3 regions of the Pseudomonas sp. GW823-FHT02E01 genome follow, and region 2 is predicted to be linked to each of the others. Evidence: predicted binding sites of a transcription regulator. Region 2 holds the regulator's gene; each other region holds the start of a gene.
The links. Region 2 encodes sigma-54, which starts transcription at its own class of promoters, with help from an activator protein. Its sites were predicted from a motif close to ANTGGCATNNANNTTGCTNT; they were not measured.

Region 1 (4,787 bases), on a different contig from region 2:
TGTGAACCGAGATCGATGGTGCGCACTGTCTTGCCGGCTGCGTCGGTGATCTTCAGGGTGGCAGACGCCACCGAAGACGGAACGACCACCGTGCCGCTGAGGCTCTTGGTGGTATCGACCACGGCCTTGTCGCCTGGAGCGATGACCGAACGCCCCACCAGCGACGACGCCTGCAAGGCCTGGGACGAGTTGTAGTTGCTGGCCAGGCCGGTCACCGTATCGTTGAGCGTGGTGATGCCTTCCAGGCTACTGAATTGCGCCAGCTGGGCCACGAATTCGCCGTTGTCCTGGGGTTCCAGCGGGTTCTGGTTTTTCAACTGAGTAACCAGCAATTTCAGGAATGCATCCTTGCCCAGGGCCTTGTTGCCCGTGGCGCTGCCGGTTGCCGACGCGAGGCCGTCAGTCGTGGTGCTGGTCTTGATCGAGGAGTTGGCCAGGATATCGTTGAGGCTCAAACCACTGGTGGAATCGGTAACACTCATCTGAGGCGCCCCTTATCACTGACCGAGGGTCAGGACCTTCTGCATCATGGTTTTGGCGGTGTTCATCATTTCGGCGTTGGTCTGGAACGAACGACTCGCGGAAATCATGTCGGCCATTTCCTCTACCACGTTGACGTTCGGGTAGTAGACGTAACCCTTGGCATCGGCCGCCGGATGGTTCGGCTCGTAGCGCGCGTCAAGATTGCTCTGGTCTTCGACTACACCCAGCACCTGAACACCCTGACCGGCGGCGTCCTGGCTCTGGAACAGCGAATTGCTGCCGCCGCTCTGCCCGCCCTGGAACATGGTGGCGAATACCGGGTGACGCGCACGGTAGGTCTGGTCGATGCTCGACGAGACCGTTTCGGCGTTGGCGATGTTCGAAGCGACGGTGTTCAAACGCGTGGTCTGCGCACTCATGCCGCTACCGGCAATGTTGAAAACACTGGATAGAGACATGGCTTACTCTCCGCGCAGGGCTGACACCAGCCCTTTGAATTTGCTGTTGAGCAGGGTGAAGCTGGCCTGGAAGCCGATCGCGTTTTCCGCGTAGTTCGACTGCTCCAACTGGGCGTCCACGGTGTTCTGGTCAATCGACGGTTGCATCGGCGTGCGATACAGCAACGACTCGTCGCCATTGCCCAGGCCTTCAGCCTCGATATGACGGCTGTTGGTCATGTTCAAGGCGAAAGTGCCGCTTTTGGTTTTCTCGTTCTGCTCGGCGAGCACTTTCGAGAAGTCCAGGTCCCGAGCCTTGTAGTTCGGGGTATCGGCGTTGGCGATGTTGTTGGCCAGGACTTCGGCACGCTGGGCTCGGAAGCCCAGGGCTTGTTCGTGGATACCGAGCGCTTTATCGAAGCTGATGCTCATGTCGGGAAACCTTCGGGTGACCTGATTTTTCGTAGAATCAACTTAGCAAGCCCCATGCCAATTCAAAAACCCCCGGAAACCGGGGGCTTGCAGGCCATGGCAACATGGCAATGCCAGAAAAGCGGCAACGGTTTTCCGCCGGATGCCGCTTTTCTGCCGCCTCCTCACCCTTTTCAGAACACCGCCGCCCCTGTGGGAGCGAGCTTGCTCGCGATTGCGGTGTGTCAGGGAAAGTTGAACTCGACTGTCAGGACGCTATCGCGAGCAAGCTCGCTCCCACAGGGGTCAGCAGCGTTTGCAAGAAATCAGCACACAAAAAACGGGAGCCTATAAGGACTCCCGTTTTCGATGACGCCGGCAAATTCACTTCGCCTGGTAAATGATCCCCGGGCTGCACTGGACCATCTGGTAATGATCCGGCAAACCGTTCAACGCTTCGGAAGCACCGAGAAACAGGTAACCGCCTGGCTTCAATGTGCTGTGGATGCGCAGCAGGATGTCCTTCTTCACCTCGGCGGAGAAGTAGATCAACACATTGCGGCAAAACACGATGTCGAACTTGCCGAGGCTCGCGTAGCTGTCCAGCAGGTTGAAGGAACGGAATTCCACCCGGCTCTTGATCGGCGCCTTGATCGCCCAGCGCCCCGGCCCTTTCGGGTCGAAATAACGCTGCAGGCGCTCAGGCGACAGGCCGCGGCCGATGGCCAGGCTGTCGTACTCGCCGGTCTTGCAGTTGTTCAGCATGGTACCGGACAGGTCAGTGGCAACAATCTGTACGCCCATCCTCAACTGGCCCATGTTGACCCGCTCGAACTCGTCGATGGACATCGACAGCGAATACGGTTCCTGGCCCGACGAGCATGCTGCCGACCAGATGCGCAGGCGCTGACCGGGACTGGCCTTGATCGCTTCGGGCAGTACCTTGTTCTTCAAGACTTCAAACGGGTAGGTGTCACGAAACCACAGGGTTTCGTTAGTGGTCATGGCATCCACCACCTGCTCGCGCAAACCGCTGCGCGGCTGGGTCTGCATGCGCTGAACCAGTTCCCCCAAAGACTTGATGCCTTGCTGTTCCATCAGTTTGTTGAGACGGCTGGAGACCAGGTACTGCTTGTTTTCACCGAGCAAAATGCCACAGGCTTTTTCCAGAAATACCCGGAACTGTTCGAAATCCAAATTACCCGTAGACAATGATGCCGCCTCTTAAATCGTGTTGACTGCCAGGGGTGCGAACCCCTAGCTGATATCTGCTGCTTTGATCCGGTCGACTACCCGGGATGCCAGGTCATCAGGACGGAACTTGGCCAGGAAGTCATCGGCACCGACCTTCTTGACCATCGCCTGATTGAAAACCCCCGACAACGAAGTATGCAGGATGATATGAAGCTTTTGCATGCGCGGGTCGTTGCGGATTTCCGCCGTCAGGGTGTACCCGTCCATCTCCGGCATCTCGATGTCGGAGATCATCATCAGGAACTCTTCTTCCGGCTTCTTGCCCTCGTCCACCAGTTTGCGCAGGTAGTCCAGCGCTTGCCGACCGTCGTTCAACGCCACCACTTCCACGCCGACCGTTTGCAGGCAGCGCGTGACCTGCTTGCGCGCCACCGACGAGTCGTCGACCGTCAGCACGCGCAACGAAAGCGCCTTGTGCTGGGTTTCGACATCCACCACCCCCACGGAAATCGCTTCCGGCGTCGGCGCCACTTCCGCCAGCACCTTCTCGACGTCGATGATTTCGACCAACTGATTGTCGACCCGCGTCACCGCCGTCAGGTAGTGATCGCGCCCGGTGCCCTTGGGCGGCGGATGGATCTCCTCCCAGTTCATGTTGACGATGCGTTCCACCGAGCGGACCAGGAAACCCTGGGTCTTGGTGTTGTACTCCGTGATGATCACGAAGGGGCTGTTCTTGTCTTTCAACGCGCCGGAACCAGTCGCCATCGCCAGATCAAGGATCGGAATGGTCGCCCCCCGGATGTTCGCCACGCCGCACACGACAGGACTGGATTTGGGCATCAGCGTCAGTTTGGGGCATTGCAGCACCTCCCGAACCTTGAACACGTTGATCCCGTACAGTTGCTGGCCGTCGAGACGGAACAACAACAACTCAAGGCGATTCTGCCCCACCAGTTGCGTGCGCTGGTTTACCGAATCCATTACACCAGCCATGCCAGACTCCTACGCCAACGCCAAGTGTTGTTGCGACGCGCCTTCATCACTAAACGGCACGGCGCTTGCTTTTTTAATCGTTATGAACACAAAACCGACATTTTTTCGACGCCTGACCACACCGTACCGCAAATTGCTCGGCGTGCTGGCGGCTGTTTGCCTGTTCAACGCTGGCAGCCCTGCCCTTGCTGACGCGGTTACCTTGCCTGACATGCTTATCGGCGTCACTCAGGGCTTTCTTGAATTCACCGTAGAAGACTATCTGGCGACCAGTCAAACGGAGGGTCGCTACGAGATCCAGGTCAACCAGCTCGATCCGCGCATGCACATGCCCATGTGCGACAGGGAATTGACAGCAACACTCGAGAGTCCCAAGCCGCTGGGACGGGTTACGGTCAAGGTTCGCTGCGAGGGCGCTTCCCCCTGGACGGTGTTCGTACCCGCTCAAGTCCGCCTGTTTCGCGATGTCGTGACCAGCGCCCGGCCACTGCGCCGTGCCGCCATTGTCGAGCCTGGGGATGTGGTCCTGCGCGAGCGCGATATCAGCCTCATCAGCCAGGGCTACCTGACCGCCCTCGATCAGGCGATCGGGCAGCGACTGACCCGACCAATGGTCGCCGACCAGGTGATTACCCTGGTGCATATCGAACAGGCCGAAGTCATCCGCAAGGGTGATCAGGTGGTGATAACCGCCCGCAGCGGTACCCTCAGCGTGCGCATGCCGGGAGAAGCCCTGTCAAACGGCAGCCTGAGCGAGCAGATCCGGGTGAAAAACCTCAATTCCCAACGAGTCATCAAGGCGCAGGTCATGGCGCCGGGGCAGGTGGAAGTGTCCATGTAATTCGCTCTGTTCATCAGAATGTGGCGCTTGCCGCGGCTGTTCCCTAGACTGTGCTCCATGCAGGGCATGCGCTGACGCGCGCAAGGTTCATTGATAAATGAGCCTAAAGTTTTCCAGGGAATGGCCGAAACCATGGCAAGCGTCCAAATTCCCAGAGGTTTTTTATCATGGTCATCGATTTCAGCCGTTTGAACAGCTCCTCGTCCCTGACGGGCAGTACACGTACCAGCGCCAGCAAGGAAAGTGCCGAGGCCGGCAAATCCGCGCCGCTGGAGTCCGCGGCCGAACAGGCCGGTACCGTCAAAAGCGGGGAATCGGTACATCTCAGCGATGAGGCTCAACAGTTGCAGAAGGTCACTGAACAGCTGCGCGATCAGCCTGCCGTCGACAAAGCCCGCGTGGCCGAATTGAAAGCAGCGATTGCC
Region 2 (4,787 bases):
GATGATCAAGCGCATGATTACTGACCGTTTTGCTCGTCAAGGACAACCTGATACAGGGCTTCGTTGCTTGCAGCACTACGCAGCTTTTCGCGAACTTCCTTGCGGTCGAGCATGCTGGCGATCTGTCGCAGCAACTCAAGGTGCGCATCGGTGGCGGCTTCCGGGACCAACAGCACGAACAGCAGGTCAACCGGCGCGCCGTCGATGGCGTCGAAATCGATAGGGGCGTCCAGGTGCATCAATGCACTGATGGGCGAAACACAGCCCTTGAGACGGCAATGTGGAATAGCGATGCCATTGCCAAACCCGGTGGAGCCGAGTTTTTCACGGGCGATCAGCGCCTCGAAGACATCTTGCATCTCCAGGGCCGGCACTTCGCGGGCGATAAGATTGGCAATTTGTTCGAGGGCTTTCTTTTTACTGCCTCCCGGCACGTTCACCAGGGAACGGCCGGGGGTCAGGATACTTTCAAGTCGGATCATGGGTTGGGAGTGTTAACGACCGGTTGCGCCCTGGAGGAGGCTCTGGGTCTTTTCCTTATGCTTTTTGAGTTGTTTATCCAGCTTGTCGGTGAGTGCGTCGATCGCGGCATACATATCGGTATGTTCCGCGTTGGCGACCACTTCATTCCCGGGAATATGCAGCGTGGCTTCGATTTTCTGCTTCAGTTTTTCGACGGTCATCGTGACCTGCACATTAGTGATCTTGTCGAAATGTCGCTCCAATCGTTCGAGTTTTTCGCCGATGTAGGTGCGAAGAGGTTCGGTCACTTCCAGTTGGTGTCCACTGATGTTGACTTGCATACAGCTTCTCCTTCGTTGCCAGTGCATAAAGCGGTAGATCAGATGATCTACCACTGGAACGCTGTGGCGTGGCCCTACATCAACCGCTTGCGTTCGCTCGAAGGCGCGATCCCGAGGGATTCGCGGTACTTGGCGACGGTGCGGCGAGCCACCTGAATGCCTTGTGCCTCCAGTAAACCAGCGATCTTGCTGTCACTCAACGGCTTTTTCTGATTTTCCGCTGCAACCAGTTTTTTGATGATCGCCCGGATCGCCGTGGACGAGCATTCGCCGCCTTCGGAGGTGCTTACGTGACTGGAAAAAAAGTACTTCAGTTCATAAATGCCCCGGGGGGTGTGCATGAACTTCTGGGTGGTCACCCGTGAAATCGTCGATTCATGCATGCCGACCGCTTCGGCGATGTCATGCAGGACCAGCGGCTTCATGGCTTCGTCGCCGTACTCCAGAAAGCCGCGCTGATGCTCGACGATCTGGGTGGCAACCTTCATCAGGGTTTCATTGCGGCTTTGCAGGCTCTTGATGAACCAGCGGGCCTCCTGCAACTGATTGCGCATGAAGGTATTGTCGGCGCTGGTGTCGGCGCGGCGCACGAAACCGGCGTACTGGGCATTGACCCGCAGCCGTGGCACCGACTCCTGATTGAGCTCCACCAGCCAGCGCTCGTTGTCCTTGCGCACGATGACGTCAGGAACGACGTACTCGGCTTCGGTGGACTCGATCTGCGAGCCCGGGCGCGGGTTGAGGCTCTGGACCAGCTCGATGACCTGGCGCAGCTCATCTTCCTTGAGCTTCATGCGACGCATCAACTGGCTGTAGTCGCGGCTGCCAAGCAGGTCGATGTAATCGGTGACCAGGCGCTTGGCCTCGGCCAGCCAAGGGGTCTTGGCAGGCAGCTGGCGCAATTGCAGCAGCAGGCATTCGCCCAGGTTGCGGGCGCCGATGCCGGCGGGCTCGAATTGCTGGATGCGGTGCAGGACGGCTTCGATTTCGTCCAGTTCGATGTCCAGTTCCGGGTCGAACGCTTCGAGGATTTCCTCGAGGGTTTCGTCCAGGTAGCCCTGATTGTTGATGCAGTCGATCAGGGTCACGGCGATCAGGCGATCGGTGTCGGACATCGGGGCCAGGTTCAGTTGCCACAGCAAGTGGCTCTGCAGGCTTTCGCCGGCCGAGGTGCGGGTGGTGAAGTCCCACTCGTCATCATCATTGCTGGGCAGGCTGCTGGCGCTGGTCTGGTAAACGTCTTCCCACGCGGTGTCGACGGGGAGTTCGTTGGGGATACGCTCGTTCCAGTCACCCTCATCGAGGTTATCAACCGTCGGGGCGCTTTCCTGGTAGGAGGGCTCCTGGATGTCGGTGTTGGGCTTTTGTTCGGCGTTATCGGCCAGGGGGTCGGAATTGTCGAAGTCGTCGCCTTCTTCCTGGCGTTCGAGCATCGGATTGGACTCCAGGGCCTCCTGGATTTCCTGTTGCAGGTCCAGGGTCGACAATTGGAGCAGGCGGATGGCCTGTTGCAGCTGCGGTGTCATCGTCAGCTGCTGGCCCATTCTCAAGACTAGCGATGGTTTCATGGCAGGGGCTTAACACCTTATTCGCCGGCGCACATGCGCCATCCACTACAGGGCGCCGGGGCGCCAAACTTAAGCAAATTATATGCCTGAAACTAAAGGGTTTGCCTAGAGCGCTGTAACAATAAAAAACTATAAAGCGGTGTTGCTGCGCTGCCCTTGTCGAGGGCTGACCACGCTTGTCGGCACGGAGGCGCTGGTGAGTGGCTGCTCAGGTGCCCGGGCAACTGCCTGGGCACGGCTCAGCGCTTACAGGCGGAACTCATGGCCCAGATACACTTCCTTGACCAGGTCGTTGGCCAGGATGGTCTCTGCGTCGCCTTCGGCAATCAGTTGGCCGTCATTGACGATATAGGCGGTTTCACAGATATCCAGGGTTTCACGAACGTTGTGGTCCGTGATCAGCACGCCAATGCCCTTGGCCTTGAGGTGGTGAATGATCTGCTTGATGTCGCCGACCGAAATCGGGTCCACGCCGGCGAAGGGCTCGTCGAGGAGGATGAATTTCGGGTTGGTGGCCAGGGCGCGGGCGATTTCCACGCGACGGCGCTCACCACCGGACAGGCTCATGCCCAGGTTGTCGCGGATGTGGCTGATGTGGAATTCCTGCAGCAGGCTTTCCAGCTCCTTGCGACGACCGGCCTTGTCGAGTTCCTTGCGGGTCTCGAGGATGGCCATGATGTTGTCGGCCACCGACAGTTTGCGGAAGATCGATGCTTCCTGCGGCAAGTAGCCGATACCGGCCTTTGCGCGGCCGTGCATCGGTTGGTGGCTGACGTCCAGGTCATCGATCAGGACACGGCCCTGATCGGCTTGCACCAGGCCGACGATCATGTAGAAGCAGGTGGTCTTGCCGGCGCCGTTCGGGCCAAGCAGGCCGACGATCTGGCCGCTGTCGATGGACAGGCTGACGTCACGCACGACCTGGCGGCTCTTGTAGCTCTTGGCCAGATGCTGAGCTTTCAGAGTTGCCATTACTGGGCCTTTTTCTCGTCGGTTTTCTTCTTCGGCTGGATCACCATGTCGATACGCGGACGCGCCTCGGTGACTTTGCTGCCTGTGGCGCGACCGGCGCTGGCGAGTTTCTTGTCCGTGTCGTAGACAATTTTCTCGCCTTGGGTGACGTTGTTGTCCTTGTCGACAACTTTGGCCTTGTCGATCAGTACGACGCGATTTTGCGAAGCGTGATACTGGATCGTCACGCCCCAACCCTGGACAGGCTTGGTGTCGCCAGCCGTTTGCAATTGCTCGAAGTACGCCAGGTTGCCCACCGAGGTCACTACGTCAATGTCGCCAGCCTGGGTGCGGGTGATGGTAACGGTGTTGCCTGTCACCTTCATCGAGCCTTGGGTGATGATCACGTCACCCTTATAGGTGGCAATACCTTGCTTGTCGTCCAGTTGGGCATCGTCGGCCTGAATACGGATAGGCTGCTGTTGGTCTTCCGGCAGAGCCCAGGCGCTCACGCTTCCCAGTGCTGCGCCCAGACTGAGCAAAATCGGGAGGGTTTTAACGAGCCTCATACTGTCCTCTTACGTTCGATAGCAGGTGTATCCTGCTTTCTTTCAAATACGCTTTCATTCCCTTGCCAGTCGATACACCGCCAGCGCCGTCGATTCTAACGTCTTGCTCGGTCTGCGCATATTGCTGCTGCGGGAACACGGTCATGCGGGTGCTGGTGATCAGGGTTCTACGGTTTTTCTCGTCGAAGCGCGTGATGCGCACGTCATCGATCAGTTCGACCTGTGTGCCATCAGGGTTGACCTCGCCGCGCAGGCTCTGGACGTGCCACGGGAATTCAGTGCCGCGGAACACGTTCAGGTCGGGGTTGGTCAGCAATGTCACCTCGGTCGCTTTCACGTGCTCGACCTTGTCGGACACCAGATCATATTGCAGCTTGCCGTCGGGCAGGTACTGCACGCTGTGGGCGTTGATGGCGTAATAGTCGATCGCGCTTTCATCGACCGGCGTTACCGGCTTGTCGAGGAAGCGTTCCGGGCTGATGTTCCAGTAGCCAACCGCAGCGAATATCGCCGCGATGCAACTGAACATCAGGGTGTTGCGAAATTTTTTGCTCAGCATAGTGGGCTCACAGGTACGCCGCATTGGCCGCGTCGAGGCGGTCCTGGGCGCGCAGGATCAATTCGCAGAATTCGCGAGCGGCACCTTCGCCGCCACGGGCGAGGGTGATGCCGTGGGCGTGTTCACGCACGAAGCTGGCGGCATTGGCCACCGCCATGCCCAGGCCGACGCGGCGAATCACCGGCAGGTCCGGCAGGTCATCGCCGAGGTAGGCCACCTGTTCATAGCTCAAGTTGAGTTGGGCCAGCAGTTCGTCGAGTACCACCAGTTTATCCTCGCGACCCTGATAGAGGTGCGGGATACCGAGGTTTTTGGCCCGCCGCTCGACCACCGGGGT
Region 3 (4,787 bases), on a different contig from region 2:
GCCGCCGCCAGCACCGGGGCGATCAATGCGGCGAGCACCGTGCCCGAGTTCCCCGCGCCGGCGATGCCCATGGCCTTGCCTTGATGCTGCGGCGGATACCACTGCGAGGCCAGGGGCAAGGCGACGGCGAACGAAGCGCCGGCCATGCCGAGGAACAGGCCCAGCAGCAACGCCTGCTCGTAGCTGTGGATTCCGAGTTTCCAGGCGCCAAACAGCGCGCAGATCACGATGACCTGACCGATCAGGCCGGCGGTTTTGGGCGACAGGCGATCAGCCAGCATCCCCATCACGAAGCGCAACACCGCCCCGGCCAGAATCGGCGTGGCCACCACCAGCCCGCGTTGCTGCGTCGTCAGGTGCAGGTCGGCGGCGATCTGTACCGCCAAAGGACCGAGCAGGTACCAGACCATGAAGCTCAGGTCGAAATAGAGGAAAGCTGCGAACAATGTGGGTGTATGGCCGGATTTCCAGAAGCTTGAATTCATTGCGCACCTCAGCTGTGAAGAGTCTCGAAAGGAGTCATGAGCTTGCAGGTGGGGCGCCGATACGGCCGCACCACCGGCCCCGTGCTGTGGGGCCAAAACGAAAAAACGCCGCTACCCGATCCGCCAAGGGCAAATGAGGTGAGCGACGTCTTTGTCGTAGGTGGGGCAACCGCCGTTGGTTACCTGTGGTGATTACTTAGCGAGATCTGTGCCAACACTCGAAATCGAGCAGCCATTCGCGAGCAGGCTCGCTCCCACAAGGGAATGGCGTCGAACACAAACCACCTGTGGGAGCGAGCCTGCTCGCGATGGCGGACCTTACAAGCGTCACTGGACTTCAGCCGAGCAACTCGCTCATGGCAATAATCTGCTCCGCCACTTGAATCAGCTTCTGCTGGCGGCTCATCGCCTGGCGGCGCATCAGTGTGTAGGCCTCTTCCTCGTTGCAGTCCTTCATTTTCATCAGCAGTCCCTTGGCCAGTTCAATGCGCTTGCGCTCGGCCAATTGCTGGTCGCGGGCATGCAGTTGGGCACGCAAGGCCTGATCGCTTTCGAAACGTGCCATGGCCACATCGAGAATCGGCTGCAGGCGTTGTGCGTGAATGCCTTCGACGATGTAGGCGCTGACACCGGACTTGATCGCCTGTCGCATCACATCGGGGTCGTGTTCGTCCGTGAACATCACAATCGGTCGTGGCTGGTCGCGAGTCACCAGCACCACTTGTTCCATGACATCGCGGCCCGGTGACTCGGTATCGATCAGAATCACATCCGGACGCACCGTTTCGACGCGTTCGGGCAGGTCGATGGTCAGGCCGGATTCATCGATCACTTCGAATCCGGCCTCGATCAGGGCGGCCTTCAGGCGCCCGACTTTTTTAGCGGTGTCATTGATCAGCAGGATACGCAGCATGTTCATGGTCTCCTGTCAGCGGCTGGCGGATCGGTGCGAGCTGTCGCTCATGGCGTGCAGTTTGAAACTGCGGGCATAACCGGCCGGGTCCGAACCGTCCCAGGTCTTGCCGTCGATCAACTGACTGCTGCGCATCTCCTTGCCCCGTGCCGCGACACCTACAGCGCTGGCCGCTTCACGATACAAGTCTAGTTGCTGGACTTGACGGGCCACGGCGAGGTAATCCGGGTCGTCGCGCAACAAACCCCAGCGACGGAACTGGGTCATGAACCACATGCCATCGGACAGGTACGGCAGATTGACCTCGCCTTCACCATGGAAGCGCAGGGCGTGTGGGTCTTGCCAGCGATTGCCCAGACCATCGACATAGTCGCCCAGCAGGCGCGGCTCGATGCACTCCAGCGGCGCATCGAGGTATTGCGCTGCACTGAGCAATTGCGCGGTGCTGCGACGATTTTCGCTGCTTTCTTCGATGAAGCGACTGGCCTCCAGAATCGCCATCACCAACGCGCGGGCAGTGTTGGGGTATTGCTCGACGAAGGCGCGGGTGCAGCCCAGGACCTTTTCCGGATGATCGGGCCAGATGGTCTGGGTCGTCGCCAAGGTGAAGCCGAGGTCCTGTTGCACGGCGCTGGCGGACCAGGGTTCGCCGACGCAGAGCCCGTCGATACGCCCGGCCCGCAGGTGCGCGATCATTTGCGGCGGCGGCACCACCACGCTGTCGACATCCAGCAGCGGGTGAATGCCCTGGCTGGCGAGCCAGTAATACAACCACATGGCGTGGGTGCCGGTTGGAAACGTCTGGGCGAAGGTGAATTTTGAGCGAGTTTGGTGCACGTGCCGTTCCAGTGCTTCAGGACTGGTCACTCCAAGCGCTTGCAAACCACGGGACAGGTTGATGCTCTGGCCGTTCTGATTCAGGCCCATCAGCACGGCCATGTCGGTCGCGGCCACGCCACCGATGCCCAGGTGAACGGCGTAAACCAGACCGTAGAGGCAGTGGGCGGCATCGAGTTCGCCGCTGACCAGTTTGTCCCGCAGGTTGGCCCAGGACGACTGACGCTTGAGGTTCAGGGTCAAGCCATGGGGTTGGGCGAAGCCCTGGGTGGCGGCGACAACCACCGAGGCGCAGTCGCTCAGAGCCATGAAGCCGAGATTGATTTCGGTTTTTTCCGGGGCATCGCTGCCATTGACCCAGGCCAGAGGGCCGGCTGATGGTTCGTTCATCGCGTGTTCACCTTGCAAAAAAAACGTCGTCCCGAGTTCTTGCATGAGCAGGTCGGGGACGACGCCATTGTCTTTGCACACATTCGGTCGTTGGCATGGGTGCTGGTGCCCAGAGTGGTGCAAGGCATATGCCATTATCCGTTGATTTGATCACGCGCCTCGCTTGCCACCCCGTTGCCCGGCTATAATCGCCGCCTCAATTCGCCGCCAATCGAGTCAAATCCGCCCATGTACACCCTGGCCCGTCAGCTGTTGTTCAAACTCTCCCCGGAAACCTCCCACGATCTGTCCCTGGACCTGATCGGCGCGGGCGGGCGTCTTGGGCTCAACGGCTTGCTGTGCAAGGCCCCGGCGAAGACGCCGGTGAATGTCATGGGCCTGGACTTCCCGAATCCGGTGGGGCTGGCCGCCGGCCTGGACAAGAACGGCGCGGCCATCGATGGTTTCGCCCAACTGGGTTTCGGTTTTGTCGAAATCGGCACCATCACGCCGCGTCCGCAGCCGGGCAACCCGAAGCCGCGCCTGTTCCGTCTGCCGGAAGCCGAGGCGATCATCAATCGCATGGGGTTCAACAACCTCGGCGTCGATCACCTGCTGGCCCGCGTGGCGGCGGCCAAATACAAGGGCGTGCTGGGCATCAACATCGGCAAGAACTTCGATACGCCGGTCGAGCGTGCCGTGGACGACTACCTGATCTGCCTGGACAAGGTCTACGCCCACGCCAGCTATGTGACGGTCAACGTCAGCTCGCCGAACACGCCGGGCCTGCGCAGCCTGCAATTCGGTGACTCGCTCAAGCAGTTGCTGGCCGATCTGGCCGAGCGCCGCGCGGAATTGGCATTGCGTCATGGCAAACATGTACCGCTGGCGATCAAGATCGCGCCGGACATGAGCGACGAAGAAACCGCACAAGTTGCGCAAGCGCTGATCGAAACCGGGATGGATGCGGTCATTGCGACTAACACCACCCTGAGCCGTGTAGGCGTCGAAGGCATGGAGCACGGCGAAGAAGCCGGTGGTCTGTCCGGCGCGCCGGTTCGCGACAAGAGCACCCACACCGTGAAAGTGCTGGCATCGGAGCTGGGTGGTCGGCTGCCGATCATCGCTGCCGGCGGTATTACCGAAGGCAAGCACGCAGCGGAGAAAATCACCGCGGGCGCGAGCCTGGTGCAGATCTACTCGGGCTTCATCTACAAAGGCCCGGCGCTGATTCGTGAGTCCGTAGACGCAATCGCAGCCCTACGCTAGCGAGCTTTTGTGGCGAGGGGGCTTGCCCCCGTTCGGCTGCGAAGCAGCCGCAATTCCGGCCACTGTGTTTTACCGGTGTCACCGAGTCGATTGGTTTCGGGGCCGCTTCGCGACCCAACGGGGGCAAGCCCCCTCGCCACAAGGGTATCGTCGCTGAATGTGAAGCAGGCATAAAAAAGGGCCCCTTTAAAGGAGCCCCTGGGCCGGAGCCCGCCGTCCGGATGGGACGTGCATGGTTAATTCAGTACAAATCAGATTGTCGTGTCGGAGTGTTCTGCCCTGTAATTAGCCGACGGCGTGAAGTTCGTTGAGTCTGTGGATTCCCGCAGTGCCGGTCATACCGTCCCAGTTGTCGCCGCGTCCTTCTCGCCAGCCGTTAATCCAGGCTTGACGTACCGACGGTAGAGTAAATGGGCAAAGCTCACGGGATTTACCACCAACGCCATATTGATATCCGCGCAAAAATGCTCTTTCCAACGGATCACGCTTAAGTCTTCTCATAGGGTGTTGCCCTCACTTGTTGACTGTATTTATCGCGTCGACCTCTATTGAGGTCTGGCAGAAAAACTCTGCCGTTGGGGGCTCGTTGCCGGCGTGACGAGCCAAGGTGTTGGCGTCATTGCGGCGCCAACCTGTATTGAGTTCTAACCAATGCGTCACATCGAGGGAATGATCGTTTTGTCATAAGGACGTAACCGTTCATGTGCTAACGCCATAAGTAACAGAGCGTTTGTAGCGTATTTATTGGCCAAACCCCGGTATGATCGGCTCTGCGCTGGATGATGGGCTTAATCCTTTAGTGAGAATGGCTCCCGTTGCCGGGAAGCACTATTCGACGAAGGGTCGACTTATGACATTTTGTTGCATCAACTTTTTTATCTGTCCTTGCATCTAAGCTCATTTAACCCGAGCAG

Region 1: a site for sigma-54 is predicted at 1,395-1,414, ahead of flgB (flagellar basal body rod protein FlgB). Genes of this name have one in related genera too.
Region 3: a site for sigma-54 is predicted at 2,742-2,761, ahead of AC1RDQ_RS20415 (CmpA/NrtA family ABC transporter substrate-binding protein). Genes of this name have one in related genera too.

What each region holds. Positions count from the first base shown of each region.
Region 1 covers NZ_JBXAJS010000005.1:64,037-68,823, forward strand. Annotated here, with positions in the region: gene flgD (flagellar hook assembly protein FlgD) at 1-482, opposite strand, end outside; gene flgC (flagellar basal body rod protein FlgC) at 498-941, opposite strand; gene flgB (flagellar basal body rod protein FlgB) at 945-1,352, opposite strand; gene cheR (protein-glutamate O-methyltransferase CheR) at 1,716-2,543, opposite strand; gene AC1RDQ_RS13285 (chemotaxis protein CheV) at 2,589-3,521, opposite strand; gene flgA (flagellar basal body P-ring formation chaperone FlgA) at 3,604-4,362, shown strand; gene flgM (flagellar biosynthesis anti-sigma factor FlgM) at 4,530-4,787, shown strand, end outside.
Region 2 covers NZ_JBXAJS010000017.1:20,662-25,448, reverse strand. Annotated here, with positions in the region: gene rapZ (RNase adapter RapZ) at 1-15, opposite strand, end outside; gene ptsN (PTS IIA-like nitrogen regulatory protein PtsN) at 18-482, opposite strand; gene hpf (ribosome hibernation-promoting factor, HPF/YfiA family) at 495-803, opposite strand; gene AC1RDQ_RS27565 (RNA polymerase factor sigma-54) at 878-2,371, opposite strand; gene lptB (LPS export ABC transporter ATP-binding protein) at 2,618-3,343, opposite strand; gene lptA (lipopolysaccharide transport periplasmic protein LptA) at 3,343-3,891, opposite strand; gene lptC (LPS export ABC transporter periplasmic protein LptC) at 3,878-4,450, opposite strand; gene AC1RDQ_RS27545 (KdsC family phosphatase) at 4,458-4,787, opposite strand, start outside.
Region 3 covers NZ_JBXAJS010000008.1:195,099-199,885, reverse strand. Annotated here, with positions in the region: gene AC1RDQ_RS20425 (nitrate/nitrite transporter) at 1-485, opposite strand, end outside; gene AC1RDQ_RS20420 (ANTAR domain-containing response regulator) at 823-1,398, opposite strand; gene AC1RDQ_RS20415 (CmpA/NrtA family ABC transporter substrate-binding protein) at 1,414-2,625, opposite strand; gene AC1RDQ_RS20410 (quinone-dependent dihydroorotate dehydrogenase) at 2,854-3,873, shown strand; gene rmf (ribosome modulation factor) at 4,159-4,374, opposite strand.